Regions from separate parts of the Psychrobacillus sp. NPDC096623 genome, predicted to be linked through region 1. Evidence: predicted binding sites of a transcription regulator. Region 1 holds the regulator's gene; the other holds the start of a gene.
The links. Region 1 encodes LexA, which represses DNA repair genes until DNA is damaged. Its sites were predicted from a motif close to CGAACATATGTTCG; they were not measured.

Region 1 (8,186 bases):
TGTTTCTGTAGAAGGGGAAACGAATTCATTGAATGGTATAGATTTTGAAACATTTATCGAACAAGATTCTGAAGATGTTATTTTACCTAATACGGAAATTGATGAAAATCAGCTTCTGACATTGAATTATACGAGTGGTACGACATCTAAACCCAAGGGTGTTATGCTAACGCATCGTGGAAACTACATGAATGCGGTCAATTTCTTGTATCATTTGAGTGTTAAGCATGATGATGTATATCTTCATACTTTACCAATGTTCCATGCTAATGGTTGGGGTGGTGTTTGGGCGATTACAGCGGCTGGTGCAACTCATGTATGTTTAAGAAAAGTTGATCCACCGCTTATTTTGAATTTATTTACAGAACATCAAATATCCTTATTATGTGGTGCGCCAACAGTGGTTAATATGTTGGTGAATGAACCATCGAGTAAAGAAATGAAAATTACTACAAATCCTCGAATGGCAACTGCAGGAGCCCCTCCAGCAGCCGCACTTATCGCGAAAGCACAAGCAATTCTAGGATTAAATATGATTCACGTGTATGGATTGACTGAAACTTCGCCTTTCATTCTATATAATGAATGGAAAAATGAATTCGATGAGAAATCACCTGATGAACAAGCTACAATTAAAGCGAGACAAGGAATTGAACTTGCTTTTAATGGGGAAACGAAAGTAGTTAACCAAGAAGATGGACAAGAAGTTGCATGGAATGGGAAAGAACTTGGTGAGATTATCACTCGTGGAAATGTAGTCATGGATGGTTATTACAAGGATCCAGAAAGAACTGCTGAAGCAGTTAAAGACGGTTGGTTCTACACAGGAGACTTAGCTGTAACGTATCCTGATGGTTATATCGAAATCCAAGATAGAATAAAAGATATGATTATCTCTGGAGGAGAAAATATTTCTTCCACAGAAATTGAAGGTGTACTATATAAACATCCCGATATTTTAGAGGCTGCAGTTATTGCTATACCTGATGATAAGTGGGGAGAAGTTCCAAAGGCAATTATCGTACTTCATGAAGGAAGAACAGTTACAGAAAAAGAATTAATCGATTACTGTCGTTCGAATATGTCTCATTTCAAAGCGCCAAAATCGATTGAATTTGTAGAGGCATTACCAAAAACAGCTACAGGAAAACTGCAAAAATTCCGTTTACGCGAAATGTACTGGAATGGCCCTAAAAAGGTAAATTAACAAAAAACTCACTCCGGTGGTTTCACCGGAGTGAGTTTTTATAGGCTTCTTAATAGTACTAGTATTAGAGATTTTGTTTAGTAGAGGTTTCAGTAATGTTATTCGCACCACTCCAATAAAAACATGTTCAAGTAACGGATACTTAAGTTGAAGAAGAAATTGTTATTAACATACGGTAAAAGCTCAGTTCACAATGGATTGAGGATTTTATTATTTAAAAAAGCGTTTGAGCTCTATGCTCTCAACGCTTTTTGTATATGGTTAGTTTGTTTATTACTAAGTAAGAGGGAGCCGTCACTTATTGAGTTTCAAGTGAAACTGTTAAAGGATAATCGACATCGAAAAGTAATATCGCTTCAGTGAGAAGATGGATATCAATAAGAATTTGCTCTTTTATATGTTTAAAGGGACATTTATAGTAATCATCTATTAATCGATTTAGTTCTTTATAAATTAATGCTATAGGCAATAATACTCCCCCTTATGATCTATAATACCTGTTTTTTTATTATGTAACAAATCGACTATAATTGGAAGTATTTTAAGTAATAATTTTTGAAAAAGAGAACAAAGGCCATGTGGAATTGAAGAGTTGTTTAGGTACAAAAAGATCACTTGATTAATAACCAAGTGATCTTTCATAGTTAATCCCTAGCTTACTTTTTTCAATAATTCTTAGTGCATCCTTTAATAGTTTAATATCGATCAATATTTGTTCCTTCAGTTGGAAGTTATTGCATCTATAATAGTCATTTATGAGTTTTTTAAGTTCTTCTACAATTATTTTCATAGGTTACGACTCCTTTGTAGTTATGTATCACCCATAAATAAGTATGTAATTTAACCTATGTAAGCTTATAGAAATAATACCCACATTTTGTTATTTTCAAACTCTTTATATTATATTTTAGAATATAATATTTTTCAAAACAAAACCCCTCAACCATAAAGGTAAAGGGGTTTTTCGATGATTTCAACGAAAATGTCCACTTTTCGTTGAAATATGATATCGGCTCTTCGTTATTTTAAGTAATATTAAGTAGATTGTCAAGTCTGTAAATACTATTGAATATTGCGATAAACTCCAACAACTTTTCCAAGAATGCTAACGGAGTTTACGATGATTGGTTCCATGGAGGAATTTTCAGGTTGTAAACGGAAATAGGATTTTTCCTTAAAGAACCGCTTCACTGTCGCTTCATCCTCGTCGGTCATTGCTACAACAATATCACCATTATTTGCTGATTGCTGTTGTTTTACAACAACATAGTCACCATTTAAAATTCCTGCTTCAATCATACTGTTACCCATAATCTCTAACATAAATAAATTATCATCAGATGTACCAAAAGTTTCTGGCAGCGGGAAAAATTCTTCAATATTTTCAATTGCCGTAATTGGCAATCCAGCAGTAACTTTACCAACTAGTGGCACATGAACTACGTTTTGTTTTTCAGCCATGCTTCCTAAACTGTCAAGGATTTCAATGGCACGTGGTTTAGTTGGATCTCTTCTGATTAAACCTTTACTTTCTAATCGAGCTAAGTGTCCATGGACAGTAGAACTTGATGCTAAGCCCACAGCTTCTCCTATTTCTCGAACGGATGGTGGATACCCTTTTTTGCGTACTTCTTCTTTTATAAAAGCTAGAATGTCTTCTTGCCTTTTAGATGCTTTCTTCATTTGTTCACCTCTTTAAGAGTAATTACTATCCTTTTCTATCTTATTAATAGTATAACAGGCTACGAACATTAATGCAAACATAGGTTCTAATTAGTGTTGACAAAAACAAACGTTCGCATTATTATTAAATTATACATTACGAACACATATTCTATTAGGGGGTATTTTTAATGACCTGGATAAAAGAAAACTATTTTCTATCATTTTTTGTTGCTGGAAGTATTGCTTTTATAATGTTTATAATAATCTCGAAATCTTTTTCTACAGATGAGAGTCAACATATTAATATAGAGCAAGGCGATTCTTTATGGGAGTTAGCACATGAGTACGGAGTTAATGAAGATAAAAAAGTATGGATTAATAAGGTAATGGCGATGAATAACTTGAAAGATGAACATATAAAAGCAGGAGAAATACTTAAAATTCCAGCCAATGAAAAAAGTTACCACTTCGATAATGAAACGGAGTTAGCAGGCGATACAAAATGAAATCAGTTATCTATTGTCGTGTGAGCACTGAAAAAGAGTCTCAAGAGACCTCTTTAAAGAGACAGGAAGAGGAACTGTTAGAATTTGCAAAACAAAAAAGCTATGAAGTGGCAAAAGTATTTATTGATCAACATAGTGGTTATGATGTTGAGCGTGAAGGCTTATTAGAATTACTTGACTATATAAAAGAAAATGAAATTAACGCTGTATTTGTTCAAGATGAAACTCGAATAGGTAGAGGAAATGGAAGAATGGCAGTTCTACATCTACTCCAAAAAACAAATACCTCTGTGTACACTTTACAAGATAAAGGGGTCATTAATTTAAATGAAATGGATTCTATGCTCCTCGAAATATTAGCGCTTGTGGAGGAATATCAAAGGAAATTACATAATGCTAAAATAAGACGAGGGATGAAAAAGGCGGTTTCCAAAGGATACCGACCAGAAAAAAATTTAAAGACAAAAGGAAATCCTGAAGGAAGGGAAAGAATAGATGTTCCTGTAGAAGAAGTTGTTAGACTACGGAATGCAGGTCTTACCTATGAGGAGATTTCGAGCACTTTAAAAGGATTGGGTTTTAACATTAGTAAAGCAACCGTCCATCGACGTTATATTGAGTACATAGAAACACATGGAGTGAAATGACTTGCACTCTGTGTGTTTTTTCCTTACCTTTATATAAAGAGAAAGTGAAAGGATGCGTTAAAATGTTAAGTAAAGAAAAACTAGCAAGAATTAGCGAGCTGTCTAAAAAATCTAAAACAACAGGACTTTCAATTGAAGAAGCAAAAGAACAGAGTTCTTTACGTAAAGAATATTTGGAAACTTTTCGCTCCACAATGAGAGATACTATAGAAAGTGTAAAAATAATTGACCCTGCTGGAAATGATGTAACCCCTGTAAAGGTTCAAGAAGCCAAGAAAGGAAAGTTTCTGAATTAATTAATCATTTCAGAAACCATTGATAATACAGACATTCTTGTCTAAACTAGAAATATAGAAAAAATTTGTTTGAGAGGATGTCATTCATGTCATTACAATCCGATTTATTAGCAATTAATACGGTTCGAACTTTGTCTATTGATGCAATCGATAAAGCTAATTCTGGTCACCCTGGTTTACCAATGGGGGCTGCACCAATGGCTTACACTTTATGGACAAAACATTTACGTCATAATCCAAATAACCCAACATGGTTCAACCGCGACCGTTTTGTATTATCTGCAGGTCATGGTTCTATGCTTTTATATAGTCTACTTCACCTTGGTGGCTATGATTTACCTATGGAAGAGATTAAGAACTTTAGACAATGGGATTCTAAAACACCTGGACATCCTGAATTCGGTCACACTGCAGGAGTAGAAGCAACAACTGGTCCACTTGGTCAAGGAATCGGGATGGCAGTAGGTATGGCGATGGCTGAGGCACACTTAGCAGCTACGTACAATAAAGAAAACCACTCTATTATTGATCATTATACTTATGCATTATGCGGTGATGGTGATTTAATGGAAGGTGTAGCTGCAGAAGCAATTTCTCTTGCTGGCCATCTTCAATTGGATAAATTGATTGTATTATATGATAGTAATGATATTTCTTTAGATGGTGATTTAGGTAAATCATTCTCAGAAAATGTAGAAAAACGATTTGATTCATATGGTTGGAACTATATTCTCGTAAAAGACGGAAACGATATCGAAGAAATTTCAAATGCTATTGATAAAGCGAAGTCTCAAAATGATAAACCAACTCTTATTGAAGTGAAAACTGTTATCGGCTTTGGTTCTCCTAACCGTTCTGGTAAGTCAGATGCTCATGGTATGCCTTTAGGAAAAGACGAAACTCTTTTAGCTAAAGCGGAATATAAATGGTTATACGAAGAGGACTTCTACGTTCCTGAAGAGGTTTATGACACATTCAAACAAGCATCTGAACGTTTAGGTGTTCAAGAAGAGGCTTCTTGGAATGAGAAACTAAATGCGTATGAGTCTGAATTCCCTGAGTTAGCTTCAACACTAAAAACAGCTATTTCTGGAGAATTACCTGAAAACTTTGCAGATGCATTGAAAACGTACGAAACTGGTACTTCTCATGCTACTCGTTCTGCATCTGGGGAAGCAATTAATGCAATTGCTCAAAACTTACCTTCATTCTTTGGTGGTAGTGCCGATTTAGCAGGGTCCAATAAAACTACCATGAAGAATGTTGGAGATTTTTCAGCAGAAAATTATGCTGGAAAAAACATTTGGTTCGGTGTACGTGAGTTTGCAATGGGGACTGCTTTAAATGGAATGGCTTTACACGGAGGACTAAATGTATTTGGTGGTACATTCTTCGTATTTAGTGACTATGTACGCCCAGCAATTCGTTTATCTGCATTAATGGGACTTCCTGTAACGTATGTATTTACACATGACAGTATCGCTGTTGGGGAAGATGGTCCAACCCATGAGCCAGTGGAACATTTAGCTTCTTTACGAGCAATGCCAGGTCTATCTGTAATCCGTCCAGCTGATGCAAATGAAACTGCAGAAGCTTGGAAACTAGCTGTTTCATCTAAAAATATTCCGACGGTTCTAGTGCTATCTAGACAAAACCTTCCTACGCTTGAAAACTCAGTGGAGCTAGCTAAAGAAGGAGTTTCAAAAGGAGCTTATGTTGTAGCGCCTAATGAAAAAGCGGAAGCGATCCTGCTTGCAACTGGTTCAGAAGTGAGTCTTGCAGTTGAAGCGCAACAAGCACTTTCTAAAGAAGGTATTGAAGTTTCCGTTGTTTCTATGCCGTCATGGGATTTATTTGAGAAACAAGATGCTGCATATAAAAATACGGTTTTACCATCTCATTTAACAAAGCGTCTAGCAATCGAAATGGGTTCATCATTAGGCTGGCACCGTTATGTTGGATTTGAAGGCGACGTAATTGCTATTGATAAATTCGGTGCAAGTGCTCCTGGTGAAATTGTTATGAAAGAATATGGTTTCTCTGTAGAGAATGTTGTTTCTAAAATGAAAGACCTACTTCAAAAATAAGAATATTAATAAAAGCAATTCAAATACTTTTAAACATTTAGTATTTGAATTGCTTTTTTATTCGAATTTATATAGAATGCAAAAAGAATCTATAGTATAATTTTTAATGGTGTCTTGTACACGTAGATAAGAACATGAAGGAGGAGAAAATATGCAAACATGGATTTGGATTGTTATTATAATCGTTGCGTTAATCGCTGGTGCGGCAATTGGTTTCTTTGCAGCACGTCAATATATGATGAAGTACTTAAAAGAAAACCCGCCTATTAATGAACAAATGCTACGTATGATGATGGCACAAATGGGTCGTAAGCCTTCTGAAAAACAAGTTAAACAAATGATGAATCAAATGAATAAAATGCAAAAATAAAAAGCACTCAGCAGAGTGCTTTTTTATTTATTTAACAAACCATTTTCTTGTAGAAAATCTGCCACAACTTGCTCATATTCTTTACTATTTTCATTGAACGATTTAGCATGTTCACCTATATCAAATAATTTTAATGTTTTTGGACCTAGCTTTTTTTCATATAAATCTTCAGTCATTTTAGGAAGTATAAAATCATCTTGCAAACTATGGATAAATAAGACTGGTTTTTCAATTTTGTCAATCACATCAATTGGGGAAACGAGATTTAGCGTATATCCATCACGCAGTTTTAAAAACAAATTCGCAAATCGTATCGCGAGACTCGATCGGAGAGGAGTTGTCTGTGTCATTATATGATAAACTTGCTGCTCAAAATCTGAAAATGCACAATCCGAAATATAAAAATTAGCATCATCAATTATAGAGCCAGCATATAGCAGTGTGGTGGCTGCCCCCATAGATTCTCCATGAATACCTAAAACTGCATCATTTCCCGCTCTTTCTCTTACTGCTTCAACAACAGATTGTAAATCTATTTTTTCATAAAACCCAAAGCTAGTTGTCTTGCCACCGGAATCACCATGTCTACGATGATCGTAGACAACACTATTAAATCCAAGACGTTCAAACATACGAACAAAACGTAGCGAGTTAATTTTGTTTTCGGTGACCCCATGGCAAATAACGACATAATTATTTGTTTCTAGTGGCTCGACAAAAATGGCTTTTAAAGAATAGCCATTTTTAGATTCGATCCATTGTTCCGTTTTATTTACTGCGTTAAACCAGGCTTCATCTAATCTTTTTGAGGTAATTTCGCGGTTTAATATAAAATCATTTTCTTTTTTCTTCATATACATCAACCTATTAGTTACAAAAAAACCAAAGAACGTAGTGATAGCTGTCAAAATACTAGTAAAAATACTCGTCCAAATAATTACTCGTTTCTTCATTTGATCAACCCCTACTTACTTTTAAATAGACTATACATACCCGTGTCTATTGGTCTAGACACAAAAGGTTCAATCACTTCTACTGCTTTAAGCAGTGAATCAAGGTTAATATTCGTCCGTATACCCATTTGATGTAGCATATTCACAACATCTTCAGTTGCTACATTTCCTGTTGCACCAGGTGCAAAAGGACATCCGCCTAGTCCACCAGTAGAAGTATCGAACCGATCAATTCCCGCTTGAAGGCTTGCTAGTATATTGGCTATACCCATTTTTCGAGTGTCATGAAAATGAGCGGTAATAAGAGTAGCTGGAAATTCATTCTTCAACATTTTGAACAATTCATAGCTTTCCTGGGGATTAGCCATTCCAATTGTATCTGCTACGCTTAGTTCGTTTACACCCCATGAAACGAACTCTTTGCACAGGGCTAATGTGTCTGATGGATCTATTTT
Region 2 (8,186 bases), on a different contig from region 1:
TTAGATCACCGCGTACTAGATGGCTTAGTTGCCGGTCGTTTCTTGGCACGTGTGAAAGAAATACTGGAGAACATTACAAAAGAAAATACATCCGTTTATTAATAAAACGTGAAAAAGGTAGGGCATTTTGCTCTACCTTTTTTATTTTAAAAGATAGGGACTATAAAATCAGGTGGGGTACAAAGGCTAAGAATGCCACCATGCTATCGCCACGCCTTTGTAACCACATCCTGTTTGCCACCGCGGGGAAGCGATGATCGATATACCGTCACTAACCCTTTGCTTTGATATCTCATTTGTCTCCTCTCGCTGGAGTTACCACCTTGCACTGCAAGAAAGGTTGATGATGCGAAATAGCGATCGCAAAAGTTAAATCTAACCTCTATCCAAAAGAAGGAGAAAGTAACTACTAGCACAAAGAAATATTGCCACTTCCGTTAACAAAAACATTACAAATTCAAGTGTAGTTAGTTTTCTTTCTCTCTTTGTCTTTTTGAAGTGTCTATAATAATAGATGGAACATAGCAGCAGTATTATGGCCGATACTTGAAATATATTTTCCAACAAACTAACCAACCAATCATCTCATTTCCTTAGGATTAAGCTGTAAAATTTTATGTCTCCACAAAAATAAAAAGAAGCAGAAATTTTAGGCTATGTCACAGGTAAAAGTTGATTTAAAAATACACACAAAAAATGACCTTGGAAATATATCTCCAAGCTCACTTTATTTTGATGTCTTTTTAAAAAAGTTAATTGGAGAACGATTGTTTTAAAATCGATTAATTGATTCTCTCAAAATTTAAATTAATTATATCTCTTTTTTTGAAATCACAGTAAACATACCAGTCATATTTGGGGAGAAGTCTTTAAAATTATATTTTTCATAGAACGTTTCTTTACCTTGTGAGGCAAACAAACCAACAAATGCTTTGTCGGGTGCATTTATATTTAAGTATTTAACCAATAAATTCATTATTTCATTTCCTATACCATGTTTCTGATAATCTGGATGAACCACTATATCTTGGATATAGAAATAAATCGCCCCATCGCCCACAATTCTACCCATACCAACAATTTGTTCATTATCTTTGACTGTAATGCAGTGAATAGATTTCTTTAGTGATGTTTCTGCCACTTCAAAATTCATATAATTACTCCATCCCACAGACGCACACAAATATTTGAATTCTTCCAATGTGGGAATATTATTTTCAATCTTATAGTTTTTCAAAATGTTACCTCCAATGCCTCAAACTTCACCAATAAATATATTCGACATCGCTTTAGTAACTCCTCTTTTTCAACTAAGCTGTACCGTTAATCTAAGTACCTTCTTTCACAAAGTCTCCGGTATTTTAACAAAGATACCCATTTTGATTTAGGGTAGCTACCATAACTTTATTTTACGGAATAATCGATGTTGCCAAAACCAAAAAGTAGTAAAGTCGGTAACTTAGAATTTCACGTGTTATTACCTAAATAGAAAAAATCCATTCAGAAATATCTTTAATAACTTGTTTATCTATTTGTTGTTCAACCTTATACTCTTTTCTCGCTTTTAGTATCTTGCCATAAACGGAAGGCATAAACAAATGATTTAAGTTCGGATAAAGTTTAAATGTTGCATTTGGATTGTTCTCCAATAATTTTTTATAACCATTAAAATCTTTTTCTATTGATACTTGGAAATCCTTCTCGCCTTGCAAAATGAAAACTGGTATATCCAAAGCTTTGAGATAACTTGTGGATGGATGTTCACCCATTTCTTTGAAGTAGTAAGTCCTAACATATTTCCCCAAAACTTTGGTTGACTTTGCTTCTTCGTCACTTAGATTATAGATGTTGTTGAATTTAGTTGTTAATGATGCTATTTGTTTTCGAGCAATCATTTTTAAAACCTTATTCAATGAATTTAAAACATCATTATTTTGGTCTATCATAATTTCTTCTAATTTGCGTGGGGAACCAGCCATAATGATGATTCCATTGAAGTTTCCACCTTCAGCATCGATTCTTGGAGCCAACATACCTCCCATGCTATGACCTATAATATATATTTTGTTTCCATCTATACGCGGATCCGTTCGTAAAAAGTTAGCTGCTAGTATAGCATCTTCAATTGTTTCTTCTTTAACTGATAACCCAGTTTCTTTTTTCAGTTCTTTACCGTATACGAATGTTCTCTTGTCATAACGAAGCACTGCAATTCCTTTTTTCGCCAAACCTTTAGCCAGGTCTTTAAAGGGATGATTATTTCCGATTTTTGCATCCATGTTACTTGGACCAGAACCGTGAACTAAAATAATCGCTGGATGCAAGCCTTTAACTTTATCAGGAATGGTCAACATTCCGTTAAGTGGGTACTTTGTTCCAGCACCTAATACAATTTTTTCATCTGTCATGAGGTTACCTCCACTGAATAATAATTATTTCTGTTACACATATTACTTTATAAAGATTGTATACTATTATTTTGTATATCCGGTTAAGTAATCAAAATGACCTACTCACTCTTGCGAATAAGTCTGCGAATTTATATATTATTTTACTGTTTTGCCCCCCGAAAGAGAACCCATTAAATCCCTTTTATTTTATTTTTATCTTGTTATAAGCAAACTCTCCTGCTTCTGTAACGACGATTAATTGTTTCTCCGTCTGCTACTTCTTGATTCACTCCATTAAAAGATGTCGCTTGGATTATTTCTATCACCAAGTCCCTTTCGTTTACTTTTTATTTTTTATTCGTTAGCATTTGTAAAGAGAAGTATTTAAGGTGGATTTGCAGAAGGGAAGATAAATAGATGAAATTAAGTGTACTCGACCAAGCGCCAATCACAACTGGCAATACTGCTGCAGGAGCATTAAAAAAAGCAGAAGAATTGGCTATTTTAACAGATGAACTAGGATATCACCGTATGTGGATGGCCGAGCATCATGGAACAGATGCGTTCGCAAGCTCGGCACCCGAAGTAATTGCAGCTCACTTAGCGGCAAAAACGAAAAATTTACGTATCGGTACAGGTGGAGTAATGATGATGCACTACTCACCACTAAAGCTTGCCGAAGTATTTAAAACACTAAGTGCGCTTTCTCCAGGTCGTATCGATTTTGGTGTTGGACGTGCCCCAGGTGGAGATAATTACGCGATGTATGCTCTTTCGGAAGGTCGTCCTCCATTGGTCAATAATATGTATGAAAAGTTAGCCATTGCTCTGCAACTAATCAATGATGAAGTTCCAGAAGATAGTCTATATAACAGAACGATTGCGACACCTTCAAAAATTGTCTTGCCAGAAGCTTGGTTACTTGGTTCTACTGGGAACAGTGCTGTACAAGCTGGAAGAATGGGGCTTGGATATTCCTTCGCCCAATTTTTCCAAGGCGGTATGACTCCTGCAATTTTAGAGACGTATCGCAAAAATTTCACACCTTCCCCTTTAATGGAGAAGCCGGAGATTAATGTTACTTACTTAGTAACTGTTGCTGAAACAAAGGAAGAAGCTGAGTTTGAAGCATTACCACAGGACATCTCGCGTTTATCTCTTATGAAAGGGCAGATTCGCCCATTAATGACACCAGAGGCAGCGCAGGAATATTCACTGACGGAAATGGACCGAATGATGATTCAAGAAAATCGTAAAATTCATTTAGTTGGTTCCGCTAAAGAAGTGGCGGAGACTTTACAGGAAGAGCAAGATAATTATGGTTTCGATGAAGTAATGATTTGTAGTATTCCACATTCGCAAGAAAAACGATTAAACGTCTATCGTTTACTCGCAAAAGAATTGATGTAAATAGAAATTGGATTGGACACGCTCATTATGGCGTGTCTTTTATTTCGGAGAGAATGGTCTCCTATATGAGAATCGATCGATGATGTTTAATAATCGATCAATGACATCAAATAATCGCTCGATGCTGCCTATTAATCGATCATTAAAGCCTAATAATCGCTCAATAGCTCTTCACAATCGATCAATAAAACAAAAATCGGTGGCTTTTGAAGGTCATTGTTTTATTAGCCATTTATTTCTACTTGAAAAAAGAACAGATGTTCGATATGATAAATGAAAAAGAAAGAATGTGATAGCATGGCTAAATTTGAAGAGGATTGGAACCAATTTGATTTATCCCATATACGTGATCGTGGGTCGAAAAAATGGGTAGCGATGATGTTACCAGAACATGTGAAAATGCTGCGAGAGTATGGCGAAGAAATTAAAAAAGAACCTCGCCCAGACTTAAATGAGTTTGACTATGAAGCGATTCAGGATCAAATCGCACTCGCGATGAAACGAAATGTCGAGATTAAAATAAAACGGTGGAAAGAGGGAGAGTTTATCTATAACCGCGGCACAATACAATGGATTGATTTGAGAAAGCGAACAATCGAACTGGAGGATCCCTTCCGCTCATTTGAAGTAGCGATTGATGAAATCGTAGACGTCACCCTATTAGAATAACAACTACCAACGGCATCATCCCTTCGACAGGGATGATGCCGTTGTTGTATGGATGCAGAAAAGAAGGATTTTAATAGGAAGATGTGGAAGAATATACTAGAAGAAATAAAACATGGGAGTACATAGATAAAAAGTAAAGGGAGAATAAAATGATTAAAGCAATTTTGTTTGATCTTGATGGAACACTGCTCAACAGAGACGAGTCGTTAAGCATATTTGCAGATAAGCAATATGATAGACTGAGTCATCTTATCGGTCCTATTACAAAAGATGTGTATAAAACAAGGTTTATACAATTGGATAGCCGAGGATACGTTTGGAAGGATAAAGTTTATCGACAACTCGTGGAGGAATTTGCAATTACCAAAATTTCTTGGGAAGAACTGCTCGAGGACTATTTGAAGGAATTTAGGTATAGTTGTGTCGCCTTCGATCATCTCTTGCTCATGCTAGAGGAATTAAAGAAAAGAAAAGTACTAATCGGTATGATTACAAATGGATATGGCCAATTTCAAATGGATAATATAAAAGCTTTAGGTATAGAAAGCTATTTTCAGGTCATTTTAATTTCTGAATGGGAAGGTATGAAAAAGCCTGATTCCCAAATATTTTTACGAGCTGCAGACAAACTTGGTGTGCTACCAAGCGAATGCGTTTTTATCGGCGATCATCCAGAAAATGACGTGCAAGGTGCCAATAATGCTGGGATGATGGGTATTAGGAAAAGAGATATACAATGGACGGATGTTCATGCAGAGTATGAAATAGATGACTTAATGGAAATACCAGCTTTGATGGATGAGTGGTAGGATGAGAAAAATGAAACGCCAGTATATTGAAATCTTATAGGATGGATTTTGGTTATTTTTCTAACAATAAGCAAATTTTACTTTTCGGAACAATTTGCCATCATTACTACTGGTTTCGGTGGTTTAATCTGTATAATAATTGGCGCTTCTTTAGTCTTTTATAAGCCACAAGGAAAAATAGATCAAGTAAAGAGTTAAAACATTAATTATTACAAAACTAAAAGAAGTTAAGCTAATAAGGAAAAAGAGATGGTGTAAAGTATTGAAAAAAATTGGATATACTCTCGTAATTTCAGTAATCTCAATTATATTATTCCAAACTTATTTTTATTTTGTAAATGTAAATAGTGAAATGCTCTATACTATTGGCACATTAAGTATTATAGTTTTATATTTTTTGATAGGGTATCCTACATTACTAATCGTATCCAACAAATCTACGATTAAATCAAGATGTATTCGATATTTAATTGCCACATTAATAGGAATAATTTTCTTTATATTATTTTATATAAATATCGGTGAGTTAGAAAATAAAGATATTTTCTACCACCTTGTACCATATAGCTTCTTGTTTGGAATCATAGGGGGATTACTATATTTCTCACCAATTGAAATTACACGTAGTTTAAATAAAATGAATACTATTTGAATGCTCTTGCAGTTGTTGGGCTTAGAACTGTTAATAGTGGATTATTAATATATAGAAGTACTTTTCGCTAGTAATTTTTTGAACTGACAGAAGTAAGAAAACACAAGAATATTAAAGGATGTGAAATTATGAAAGCGATCATTTTTGATTTTGATGGAACCATTGCTGATACTTTGCCAGTTTGCTTTTATGCCTTTCAAGCAGTATTTAAGGAATTTGACAACATGGAAGTAAATTCTGATGAAATTAAGGCTATGTTCGGTCCATCTGAGACTGGAATTATCAGAGAAAATCTTGTGGATAAAAATCACGATAAAGCAATTGAATTATATTATGAAAAATATATAGAAAAGCACCGTGAACTTGTTATAGATAATGAAGAGATTAATCATTTACTCTATCGCTTAAAAAGAGAAGGCTACAAGTTAGGGATTGTAACAGGAAAAGCAGAAAGAAGTCTGGTTATTTCTTTAGAATGCCTTAATATGAATGAGTTATTTGATGTAATCATTACTGGTGATGACGTTTATATACCAAAACCTCACCCAGAGGGAGTAAATAAGGCATTGGAACTGCTTAACGTAAAAAATACCGAGGCTGTTTTTCTAGGAGACAGTGACGCGGACATTCTTGCTGGTAAACAAGCGAACGTACATACAATCGGAGTACATTGGTTGCCAAATTATCAGACTCTGGAATTTAGTGTACAACCAGATCAAATGTTTGGTAGTGTAAATGAATTCATACAATCACTTACAAACTTATAAATTTACAAGGTTGCGAACTCTATACTAAGGGATAAGAGGGCGAAGTGACAATCGCGATCTTCGAGACATAGACGACAATCTTAAAAAGTTATTGCAGCAGTAACTTAAACTTGGAAATGGATGTGAGTTAATGCTCGTAAAAGGTAATATGATTGGTAGTATGCCTAAGTTTTATTGGGTATTATTAATTCCTATTTTTTTAGGTGTAAGTTACTATAATATTTTCTTGGATTGGCAGCTGCAGTTCTATAGTGTTACGGAAACCGAAGATTTTGGACGATATGTATTTGTGATATGTCTAAGTTTTTGTCAGTCCTTTATTTATGTTTTATTCATTCGTTTAGCAGTATCTTTTTATAAATATATATCAAAATAAACGACAGAATACTTCATCTTAAATGGAGATGGAGTATTTGAGCGTACCAGAAGGAATTGCTGGATATATAGCCATGAAAGGTATAAAAGAAGAAGTAGTTATAAATAGGAGATTATGATGAACATAAATATTAGGAAACTTGTAAAAGGGGAAAAACCCCCAATAGAGTTGCTTTTAACGGCTGACCCTTCAAAATTAATTGTAGAGGAATACGTTAATCGGGGTGACTGTTTTGTAGCTGAAAATGAACGGAAAATTATTGGGGTTTATGTGTTGCGTCCAACAAGACCGGAAACGGTGGAATTGGTTAATATTGCAGTAGTGGCTAATCAACAGGGTAAAGGGATTGGAAAGCAGTTAGTGGAAGATGCTATACAAAAAGCAAGGTTAAAAGGCTTCCAAACAATTGAAATTGGAACTGGAAATTCAAGTATAGGACAGCTTGCGCTTTATCAAAAGTGTGGTTTTAGAATTATAGGGGTGGATATAGACTTTTTTACAAAGCATTATTTAGAAGAAATTTTTGAAAACGGAATACATTGTAGGGATATGATTCGACTATCTCAGAATGTATAAATTAATTGAGGAATTCACTGGATAAAATCAAATTAATAAAAAAAGTTTGTTTTTTTAGTTAATATAAAAAAATGACCTTGGGGAGTAAACAAACATGCAAACAAATTTATACTTCGTGCGACATGCTCATTCTACATATACACCAGATGAATTAGGAAGACCTTTATCAGAACGGGGCCTTGTCGACGCAGAAAGAATTACTCAAATGCTTGAACAAGAAAATATAGATGTGGTAATTTCGAGCTCATATAAAAGAGCCATAGAGACAGTCGAAGGAATAGCAAAATTTATAGGAAGAGAAATTATTATAGAAGATGATTTTAAGGAACGTAAATTGTCTCAAGAGCCTATTGAGGATTTTAATTCTGCTATCACAAAAGTATGGGAGGACCAGACCTTTTCGTGGGAAGGTGGAGAATCTAATATTATCGCCCGAAAACGTGGAGTTGAAGCAACTTTGAATGTATTGGAACAGTACATAGGAAAAAATATTGCAGTAGGAACACATGGTAACCTATTGGTATTAATAATGAATTA

Region 2: the regulator LexA is predicted to act here: its motif matches at 4,051-4,064, upstream of ACIQX2_RS09770 (YolD-like family protein).

The regions. Positions count from the first base shown of each region.
Region 1 is NZ_JBIWER010000002.1:459,222-467,407, forward strand. It holds gene ACIQX2_RS06980 (long-chain-fatty-acid--CoA ligase) at 1-1,207, shown strand, start outside; gene ACIQX2_RS06985 (hypothetical protein) at 1,506-1,676, opposite strand; gene ACIQX2_RS06990 (hypothetical protein) at 1,827-1,997, opposite strand; gene lexA (transcriptional repressor LexA) at 2,270-2,890, opposite strand; gene yneA (cell division suppressor protein YneA) at 3,061-3,378, shown strand; gene ACIQX2_RS07005 (YneB family resolvase-like protein) at 3,375-4,025, shown strand; gene ACIQX2_RS07010 (DUF896 domain-containing protein) at 4,088-4,321, shown strand; gene tkt (transketolase) at 4,408-6,408, shown strand; gene ACIQX2_RS07020 (YneF family protein) at 6,560-6,778, shown strand; gene ACIQX2_RS07025 (alpha/beta hydrolase) at 6,802-7,731, opposite strand; gene ACIQX2_RS07030 (hydroxymethylglutaryl-CoA lyase) at 7,743-8,186, opposite strand, start outside.
Region 2 is NZ_JBIWER010000003.1:54,336-62,521, reverse strand. It holds gene ACIQX2_RS09790 (dihydrolipoamide acetyltransferase family protein) at 1-102, shown strand, start outside; gene ACIQX2_RS09785 (GNAT family N-acetyltransferase) at 812-1,237, opposite strand; gene ACIQX2_RS09780 (alpha/beta hydrolase family protein) at 1,482-2,408, opposite strand; gene ACIQX2_RS09775 (LLM class flavin-dependent oxidoreductase) at 2,808-3,800, shown strand; gene ACIQX2_RS09770 (YolD-like family protein) at 4,098-4,469, shown strand; gene ACIQX2_RS09765 (HAD family hydrolase) at 4,619-5,278, shown strand; gene ACIQX2_RS09760 (HAD family hydrolase) at 6,059-6,697, shown strand; gene ACIQX2_RS09755 (GNAT family N-acetyltransferase) at 7,197-7,649, shown strand; gene ACIQX2_RS09750 (histidine phosphatase family protein) at 7,744-8,186, shown strand, end outside.